Mariniflexile sp. TRM1-10: one gene and its partners. The protein of the gene in region 3 interacts with the protein of the main gene of each other region in a pairwise test. Links are inferred from orthologs where the notes say so. Each region holds a gene or a part of one and is shown on either strand. Other genes may lie near its edges. The genes, in order: pepE, tpiA and pepT.

The links.
Region 1: the proteins of pepT (region 3) and pepE interact in binary tests that used the Escherichia coli proteins (3 or more experiments, as listed by UniProt). The link is inferred for Mariniflexile sp. TRM1-10 from one-to-one orthologs.
Region 2: the proteins of pepT (region 3) and tpiA interact in binary tests that used the Escherichia coli proteins (3 or more experiments, as listed by UniProt). The link is inferred for Mariniflexile sp. TRM1-10 from one-to-one orthologs.

Annotation. Positions count from the first base shown.
Region 1 is NZ_CP022985.1:842,431-845,478, reverse strand. The notes cover bases 28-2,908. They hold pepE (dipeptidase PepE), read right to left. Parts: upstream 1,882-2,908; coding sequence 1,174-1,881; downstream 28-1,173. Other genes in these bases: CJ739_RS03885 (peptidase associated/transthyretin-like domain-containing protein), read left to right, coding at 2,904-2,908; CJ739_RS03890 (carboxypeptidase-like regulatory domain-containing protein), read left to right, coding at 1,992-2,798; CJ739_RS03900 (right-handed parallel beta-helix repeat-containing protein), read right to left, coding at 28-531. Also shown: more of CJ739_RS03900, read right to left, coding at 1-27; more of CJ739_RS03885, read left to right, coding at 2,909-3,048. UniProt on the Escherichia coli protein: Hydrolyzes dipeptides containing N-terminal aspartate residues. May play a role in allowing the cell to use peptide aspartate to spare carbon otherwise required for the synthesis of the aspartate family of amino acids.
Region 2 is NZ_CP022985.1:273,913-276,879, forward strand. Bases 144-2,943 are described here. They hold tpiA (triose-phosphate isomerase), read right to left. Parts: upstream 2,019-2,943; coding sequence 1,269-2,018; downstream 144-1,268. Other genes in these bases: CJ739_RS01330 (ATP-dependent Clp protease adaptor ClpS), read right to left, coding at 144-258; prmA (50S ribosomal protein L11 methyltransferase), read right to left, coding at 273-1,109; CJ739_RS01345 (TlpA family protein disulfide reductase), read right to left, coding at 2,060-2,548; CJ739_RS01350 (ABC transporter permease), read right to left, coding at 2,583-2,943. Outside these bases: more of CJ739_RS01330, read right to left, coding at 1-143; more of CJ739_RS01350, read right to left, coding at 2,944-2,967. UniProt on the Escherichia coli protein: Involved in the gluconeogenesis. Catalyzes stereospecifically the conversion of dihydroxyacetone phosphate (DHAP) to D-glyceraldehyde-3-phosphate (G3P).
Region 3 is NZ_CP022985.1:3,336,011-3,339,153, forward strand. What follows is about bases 155-3,130. They hold pepT (peptidase T), read right to left. Parts: upstream 2,276-3,130; coding sequence 1,034-2,275; downstream 155-1,033. Other genes in these bases: CJ739_RS14135 (CPBP family intramembrane glutamic endopeptidase), read right to left, coding at 155-577; CJ739_RS14145 (quinone-dependent dihydroorotate dehydrogenase), read left to right, coding at 2,658-3,130. Outside these bases: more of CJ739_RS14135, read right to left, coding at 1-154; more of CJ739_RS14145, read left to right, coding at 3,131-3,143. UniProt on the Escherichia coli protein: Cleaves the N-terminal amino acid of tripeptides.

The DNA of each region.
Region 1 (3,048 bases), 2.5 Mb from region 3 along the record:
ACAATTTAATATTAGATTATTTGAAGGCCATTCACTAATTGAATTGGCAGAACTACTATAACGGCTTAATTGAAGTCCTGTATCGTGGTTTTTACGAAAAATACATTCTTCAATTATATTATTGTTCCCAGATAATAGCATGCCATTATCGCCTGCTTCTTCAATGATTATGCCTTTAAAATGCCAGTAGTCACCATCTAAAACAAGACCTCTGTTGGATGAACTTTCTGATAAAGATGAGAAATTAATAACAGGTGTTCCGTTATAAGCAAAAACGTTGTTTAATGATTCAGAAGATCCATTTGAAGATATTACAATTGTTGATGTATAATTGTAAAGACCGCCTTCCATATAGATAGTTCCACCAGAAGATAAATTACTAATAGCATTCTCTAGAGTCGTTGGGGAGGATTGTGTTCCTGAGTTGCTCGATGACCCATTGGGTGATACGTAAATTGTTGATTGTGAAAAAAGAAATAAAGGCAGAAATAATAAAACTGCAAGCATTCCCGAAAGTGCATTTGTTTTCATAAATAATTAGTTTTTAAAATTAGTTAATGTAATCGATTGCTAAAACTAATGTTTATTTTTTGTTTTTTCCTACTTTTTTAATGATTTATTCAGAATATGCTCTTTTATATGTGAAAAAAATACGATTAAATTAATATATGTAGCTTTTTTGTGTAGATTTAGTTGTTCTTAAAAAAAGAAGAGATCTAAATTTATTATTAAAAAAAGGGGCTTTTCTATACAAATCTTTCAAGTGAAAAAAATGTGTAGAATTTGTTTAATTGGCGCCCTCGCTGGTGCGGGTACAATGTCATTAAGTTAAGACGAAAGGCTCAATGTGACAATTTAGAATAAACACGCTTAACTTAATGATATGGGTGCGAGTATCTTGACTGATGGTAGCATAAGTTTTGTAAATATTCTACTTGTACCAGCGGAGGAGAAGTTTATCTTAAGTTTAGCCGAAAGAAACTCCGTATCCATCATAGGAATGTGGTTTTTATGTTCTACAGTTTCTTTTGGTTGCGTGAGGAATTACTCTGAGGTTAATATTTTAAATTAACGAAATCGTGAATGTTTGCATTTGATGTGGAAAGCCCGCAGCAAGGTATGAGCGAGGACTTGCAACAGATAGCCCGACCCAATGGGTACGACCCAATGATGCTATTTTAAATGATTCAGTTGGGTTTCTGGTTCAACTTCGTAAGGTGTTTTGTTATATTCAAATATACGAGCGGTTAATGTGCCTTTTAAAACTATAGAGGTGCCATTTACATTCAACCAACTGCCTTCGCGCAAGCCTATTACAGGAGGTGTATTAAAGTTATGAAACTCCTTTATTCTGGTTTCTCTGGTTTCACCCATGTGGGTACTGTCGGTATCAGGGTCTAAATAATGCGGGTTGATATTGAAAGGTACAAACGCTAGGGCATTGAAACTTGGTGGGTATACAATAGGCATATCGTTAGTGGTTTTTATGGTGAGACCGCAAATATTACTGCCCGCGCTGGTTCCTAAATAGGGCGTGCCATTTTTTATAGTAGTTTGAAGTGCTTCAATTAAATTATTTTTATATAATTGACTGGTCAAAACAAAGGTATTGCCACCACCAACAAATATAGCTTCGGCAGTTTTAATGGCTTCAATAGGGTTTTCAAATTCATGGATACCTTTTACGGCTTTATTAATTTTTACGAAGGCTTCTGCTACTTTTTTTGTATAGTCATCGTGAGAAATACCGCTTGGTCTTGCATAGGGAATAAACAAAATAGTTCTGGCGTTTTTTAAAAACAGGGTTAATTCGGGTAAAATATATTCTAAATAACCACTTCCATGAACGGTTGATGTGCTAGCTATAATTATGTTTTTCATTAAGTTGTTAAATTTGTTTTGTAAAGTTAGACCTTTGAAGGTTTTTACAAAATATTATTAGGATCTAGTTACAGAATTAGTTATTAAGAACTATTTTTAAAGAAAAAAACATGAAAAAAATTATATTTTTATTTACGTTGTTGGTTGGTTTTCAAGTAATATCGCAGGATATAAAGCGGGTTAAGGTTAATGGAAAGCTAATTGTTGAAAGTAACGATATTTCTGGAATAACTATTTTTAACAAATCGTCAAATACTGCCGCTATAACAGATGAAAATGGTGAGTTTGTTATAACAGTTGGTTTAAATGATTTTATAGAAGTTAGCGCATTGCAATTCCAAAACATCAATTTTTATGTTAGCGAGGCTATTCTCAAGTCAAAATCCATGAAAATTTTTTTAATTGAAGAAATTAACAGACTAGATGAAGTTGTTGTAAAGACAAAGGGTTTGTCAGGAGATTTAGTAACAGATATAAAATCAACCAAAACATTTAGTCCAAAATTGGATGCCTTGTATTTTGGTATTAAGCATAGTGACGCATATGATTTTAAAACCGATTATAAGTCGGCAGTAAGTAATACAGCTATGAACTCTCAGAGGCAAACAATGATTAATGGACTTAATATTGTTAATGTTGTCGATCAATTGTTGATTCCTTTATTTAGATCGGAAGTTAAAAATAAAAAGGATTTAGGAGTTCCAGAAGTTCCTGTGGAAGCAATAAAATACTATTTTGCTTCAGAGTTCTTGGTTGATAATTTTGGTATTCCAGAGCATAGGGTTGAAGAGTTTATTAGGTATGTTGAAAACGAAAATTTCGATTATTCATTACTTAATTACGGAAAGGAAATGGAGTTCTTACAATTACTTTATGATAAAAGTTTACAATTTTTGGATATTATAGAAGGCAATTAATTGTTAATGTTTAGATTAAACATTAACACTTTAACAAAAGTTTAAAATGGTTTTTCATTTTATTTAAGAGTTTGTGTACGTTATTTATCGGACCAAACTATAAATATGCCAACTATCAGATTTAGTATTCTTGTTTTTCTTTTTTTGTACCAAGTTACTTTTTCACAATCCGTAGAAATTTCAGGAAAAGTAGATAGTAAAATTGAGGTAGAAAATATACATGTCATAAATAAAACAGCACAAGTTTTTA
Region 2 (2,967 bases), 3.1 Mb from region 3 along the record:
TAATCCTGCTTCAAGTAGCATGGAGCAACGTGGTTTTAAATCATCGTATAAACCAGTTTTTACGGTGCATTTGCCTTTATAATGCACAAGGAGTGCACATTGTTCTGCTTGTTCTGCGGTGTGCTCGCAAGCATAAATAAGCATGTCTATAACATGATCGAAGGTATTAACATCGTCGTTATATAACACAATCTCGTTTTGGGTAAGTACTTTTTCTTTTAGTAGTACTTCTTCCAATGTTTTTTCTTGAGTACTCATAGGTTAAATTTTTACTAATTTAAAAATTTTAAGGCAACCCAATGGTTTCTTTCCAATTTTTCTTCAAATTTTAACATGTGCTTTTCACATGCTTCTTGAATAACCGGAATATCATCTTTGTAAAATCCGCTTAAAAATAAAAGACCGCCTTTATTTAAGCACGATATGTAAGTTTCCATATCGTTTAATAAAATATTACGATTAATGTTCGCAATTATTATATCGTATTTTTTACCTGTTAAAACACTGGCATCGCCTTCTATTACAGTAATATGCTTGCAATTATTACGCTCTACATTTTCTAAACTATTTAAATAGCACCAATTATCGTAATCAACCGCATCTATGGGGTTTGCGCCTTTTATTTCGGCTAAAATGGCTAAAACACCAGTACCACAACCCATATCTAAAACCGATTTATCGGTGAAATCGGTTTTTAAAATATGCTGAATCATCATGTGGGTGGTTTCGTGATGTCCTGTTCCGAAACTCATTTTGGGTTCTATAATAATATCGTATGGGGTATTTGGTTTTTCATGAAATGGTGCACGAACTGAGCATATATTATCTACCACAATGGGATTGAAGTTCTTTTCCCATTCTTCATTCCAATTGGTTTGTTCAATTTCGTTAAACGTGAAATCGATTTTAAATTCTTCAGAGTTTAATATTTGGATATCCTCCAAGATATTTTCATGCCATTCCTCTTTTTGAATGTATGCTGTAACACCTTCTTCGGTTTCTACAAAGCTTTCAAAACCTGCATAACCAAGTTCTGCAATAAGTATTTCTACTCCAGGTTGTACTGGTGTTACTTTAAACTCATAACCTATGTAAATGATGTTTGACATATAGATTTTTGATTTACGATTACGATTGATTTACATTTCACGGTTCACGATTCACGAATTTACGTTAGCGATAGAAACGGCATCCTTTTTGGCGCCAAAAGCGCCAAAAAGATACAGTGTATAGCGCAACCCTTGGGTAACGCCTAAAAGATTACATTTTTAAAATGCGTTTACAATGGCAAAAAAATCGTCTGCGTTAAGTGCAGCACCACCAATTAAACCTCCATCTACATCTGGTTTTGAGAAAATTTCCTGTGCATTGTTTGGTTTCACACTTCCTCCATATAAAATGGATACGCTGTTTGCTACAGCGACACCATATTTATTGCTTAACGTTTTTCTGATGAATGCATGCATATCTTGTGCTTGCTCTGGACTTGCAGTTTCGCCAGTGCCAATAGCCCAAACAGGTTCGTATGCTAACACAATGTTTTTAAATGCCGAAGATTCTAAATGAAACAAGGCGTTTTTAATTTGGCTTTCTACAACATTTTCATGGTTACCCGATTTTCTATCGGCCAAAACTTCGCCAAAACAGAAAATAGTACGTAAATCGTTTGCTAAAGCAGCATCTACTTTTTTAGCTAAAATTGCATCTGTTTCACCAAAATACTCACGGCGTTCACTATGACCTAAAATAACGGTTTTTACACCAACACTCTTAAGCATACTCGCACTAATTTCACCTGTGTAAGCACCATTTGCTGCGAAATGCATGTTCTGTGCAATCACTTCTATACCGGTGTCTTTTAATGCTTGAAATGCTGGAAAAAGGTTTGTAAAGGTTGGTGCTACCATAACCTCGGCATTTGATGTTTTCGATTTAGTTTTTAAAGCACTAATTAATGATTCGGTTTGTGCTAAATCATTATTCATTTTCCAGTTTCCTGCTACAATTTGTTGTCTCATTTTTAATTTACCTTTTTAATGAAGGGATTTTTTATTAAGTTTTATAATATCTTTTTAATTTTTATGTCGTCAGCTTCAATAGCTTTAAACAAGTTTATTTTTCCGTTTTGGCCGATTACCATATATCTGGGGATCCAATCTAATTGAATGAATTCACCAAAAGGGCCTTTCCAACCAGATTGCATAAAATAATGTTGCCCTTGCACATTATATTTCTCAATGCCTTTTTTCCAAGCTTCCTGGGTTTTATCTAAAGACAAAAATACATAGGTCACATTTTTATGGGCTTTTTGCAGATTTTTAACTTTAGGCATACCACCAATACAATCTTTACACCACGATGCCCAAACATCAACCAAAATGGTTTTGTCTTTATTTGCTTCTAAAATTTCTTTAAAGCTTATTGAGTTTCCATCTAATGTAATAAAGGTGTCGTTTAATGCAGCCTCGGAAAACTTAGTAGGTGTTTCTTGTGCTTTACAACTTAAAACACTCAAGACGAAGATTAATATGTAGTTTATTTTTTTCATTTTTCTATTTATGGGATTTCTGTCTGCTTAGGAACTATTCTAATTTCACCTTAGGATCTAACCAAACGTAAATGACGTCGACAAAAATATTAATTATTATGAAGAATAACGCTATTATTAACACCGAACCCATAATTACAGGTAAATCCAAAGTATTTAAGGCATTTACTATTTCTTTCCCAAGTCCGTTCCAACCAAAAATATACTCCACAAAAACAGCACCTGCCAGCATGGAAGCAAACCATCCTGAAATAGCCGTAACTACTGGGTTTAGGGCATTTTTAACAGCATGTCTTTTTATAATTTGAAACTCGCTTAAGCCTTTTGCTCTTGCGGTTCTGATATAATCTTGGTTAAAGACTTCCAGCAACGAATTTCGCATAAGTTGTATAACGACCGCCAACGGACGAATACCCAAT
Region 3 (3,143 bases):
TATATGTGATGTGAGAAAAAATGCTTAACCAAATATTTAGTGTTCTAAGATAAACATAACCAATTATTAGGCCACCGAGAAAAGTTGTTAGGAAACCAGAATCGCTAAATGTATGTGCAAGTCCAAAAATTAAAGCAGAAATCCAGAGTGCTTTAGAAAAACCTTTAGAATTGAAGATTTCTTGAGCAATTATCCTACGACAATAGAGTTCTTCTAATAGGCCCCAAGCAATTATAAATCCAATTAATAGAACTGATTCAGATATTGTTCGATTAACTTCGCCAGTCCAATCCCAACCCATTAATTTATAGTTTAGTAAAAGAATAAAGTAGTCAAAGATAAAAAGACCGATAATTCCAATTATAATTGGAAAGAGATATTGAATTTTGAAGTTTGAATTTTCTTTTTTTGGAAGTAAGTTTGGATTAAATTTAATTAAGAAAAAACCAGCAATAATAATGGATAATATTTTAACAATTCTTATTGTCCAATAGTCTATAAGACCAGAAGAAAATTTAAATCCAAGAAGCAAAATAAATAAACTTAAAAATAAATTTAGATAAAGGTTTTTAGTCATATTTTAATCAGTATTCAATTAATTTTCTGAGCATTTTTTTCAACTTGCAGGTAACAACCACATAACCACAATAAGCAATTCAATTGCAGTCACATCATCTACATCTCTACGAATATAATAAAAGTCCACCTACAAAAAACATAAATGGCATTTAAAAAAAGAATAGGCGGTACAGCAGTCTTATTTCACATTTGTTCACCCTTTGTTCGGGCAACCCTCCATCCAACAAAAATACACCCGAACCAGAGACGAACAAAACCCGAACAAAACCCCTACTTTTTTGGGCACTTGTGTCAATATGTTTCAATATGTGTCAATATGTGTCAAGGATAGCATAAAAAAAAGACCCAATTATTTTATAACTGGGCCTGATTTGAGTTTGGTTCTCGATACCATCCCGATAAAAAAAATCGGAATCACTCGAACTGATAAGTAGTGTTTTAAATATAAATGCGTTTAGTCTTCTTCTAAAGCCGTTAATTCAGCAATTTTACAAATGACTTGGGTCGCTTTTATCATGCTTTCAACAGGGACATACTCGTAGCGTCCGTGAAAGTTATGTCCGCCAGCAAATATATTAGGGCAGGGGAGGCCTTTATAGCTTAATTGTGAGCCGTCAGTGCCACCACGAATGGGTTTGATTATAGGTTCAATATGTAGTTGTTTCATGGCTTCTTCGGCAATACCTACAATATGCATGACAGGTTCTATCTTTTCTCTCATATTGTAGTATTGGTCTTTTATTTCAACACGAATAACTTCCCTTCCGTATTGCTCGTTTAGCTCGTTGGTTAACTTGTCCATGACGGCTTTACGTGCTTCAAAATGTCCAAAATCGTGGTCGCGAATAATGTATTCCAAAACAGTTTCTTCTACGTCGCCTTTTATGGCGTATAAATGAAAAAAACCTTGATATTCATCGGTATGCTCGGGTGTTTCAAGACGTGGTAATGAGTTGATAAATTCTTGGGCAATGTACATGGAGTTTACCATTTTACCTTTGGCATAGCCTGGGTGTACTATTTTGCCTTTCACTTTTACAACAGCACTGGCGGCATTGAAATTTTCATATTCCAGTTCGCCTATTTGACTGCCATCCATAGTGTATGCCCAATCGGCTCCGAATTTTTCAACATCAAATTTATGGGCACCTCTGCCTATTTCTTCATCGGGAGTGAAACCCACTTTAATAGTGCCGTGTTTAATTTCAGGATGGTTGATTAAATATTCCATAGCCGTCACAATTTCGGTAACGCCCGCTTTATCATCGGCACCTAATAAGGTCGTGCCATCTGTAGTGATTAGGGTTTGCCCTTTATATTGGAGTAAATCTTCAAAATAATCGGGAGACAGTATGATGTCTTCCGCTTCATTTAAAACAATATCCTTCCCATTATAATCCTCAATAATTTGAGGGTTTACGTTAGCACCCGTAAAATCGGGCGAGGTATCAAAATGCGAAATAAATCCAATAGTTGGCACAGCATGCGATACATTGCTAGGTAATGTAGCCATAATATAGGCGTTTTCATCAATACTAACATCCTGCATGCCTATGGTTTTTAGTTCTTCGGCAAGTTTGTTGGCCAAATCCCATTGCTTGGCAGTGCTGGGCGTGGTGTTTGATGTAGGATCCGATTCGGTATCGATAGTAACGTAACTTATAAAGCGCTTAATGATGTGTTCTTTTGAAATCATTTGAAATGAATTTTAAAGTGTTAAGGTAAGATATTTTGAAATTTGAGTGTGAACTCGTTTAAACTTTTTATAATTGGCTAAAAAATTGTCCTTTTACACTCGCTTTTTGCCTTTTTCTCCTTCCGTAGCCCTGCTATGCAACTCAAAAAAGCCTTCAACCGAGCATAGGGCGGAGCGTAAAAATAACCCAGTGGGTTATTTTAGCGAACGAGCCAGCTGGCGCAGGGTTAAATTTTCGCTTTAATCAAAAAAGTTTAAACGAGTTCTATGATAATCAAATAACCTTTTGAGGTTCAAAAGTACGATTATTAATTTTTTTGCTTTTGGAAAGGCCGATTTTTTATTTACAATATTTAGAAGTACTTTTGCATAAATAATACAGATGTACAAATTACTACTTCGCCCGTTATTTTTCTTGTTCGACCCTGAAAAAATTCACCATTTTACGTTTTCATTAATAAAATTCAGCTCTAAAATCCCAGGTTTTGCTGCTGTTTTTAGAAGTTTATATGTTGTGAATGATAAGCGGTTGGAACGAAACGTATTCGGACTTACTTTTAAAAACCCAGTGGGGTTAGCAGCAGGATTTGATAAAAATGCGGTGCTGTATAACGAACTGGCAAACTTTGGATTTGGCTTTATTGAAATAGGCACCGTCACACCCAAAGCACAAGCAGGAAATCCTAAAAAGCGTTTGTTCCGATTGAAAGACGACCAAGGTATTATTAACCGAATGGGGTTTAATAACGAAGGTCTTGAAGCGGCTATAACCCAATTAAAATCCAACAAAGGCAAACTGATTATTGGTGGGAATATTGGAAAAAATACCAACACGAAACCCGAAGATTATACTAAAGATTACCTAGAA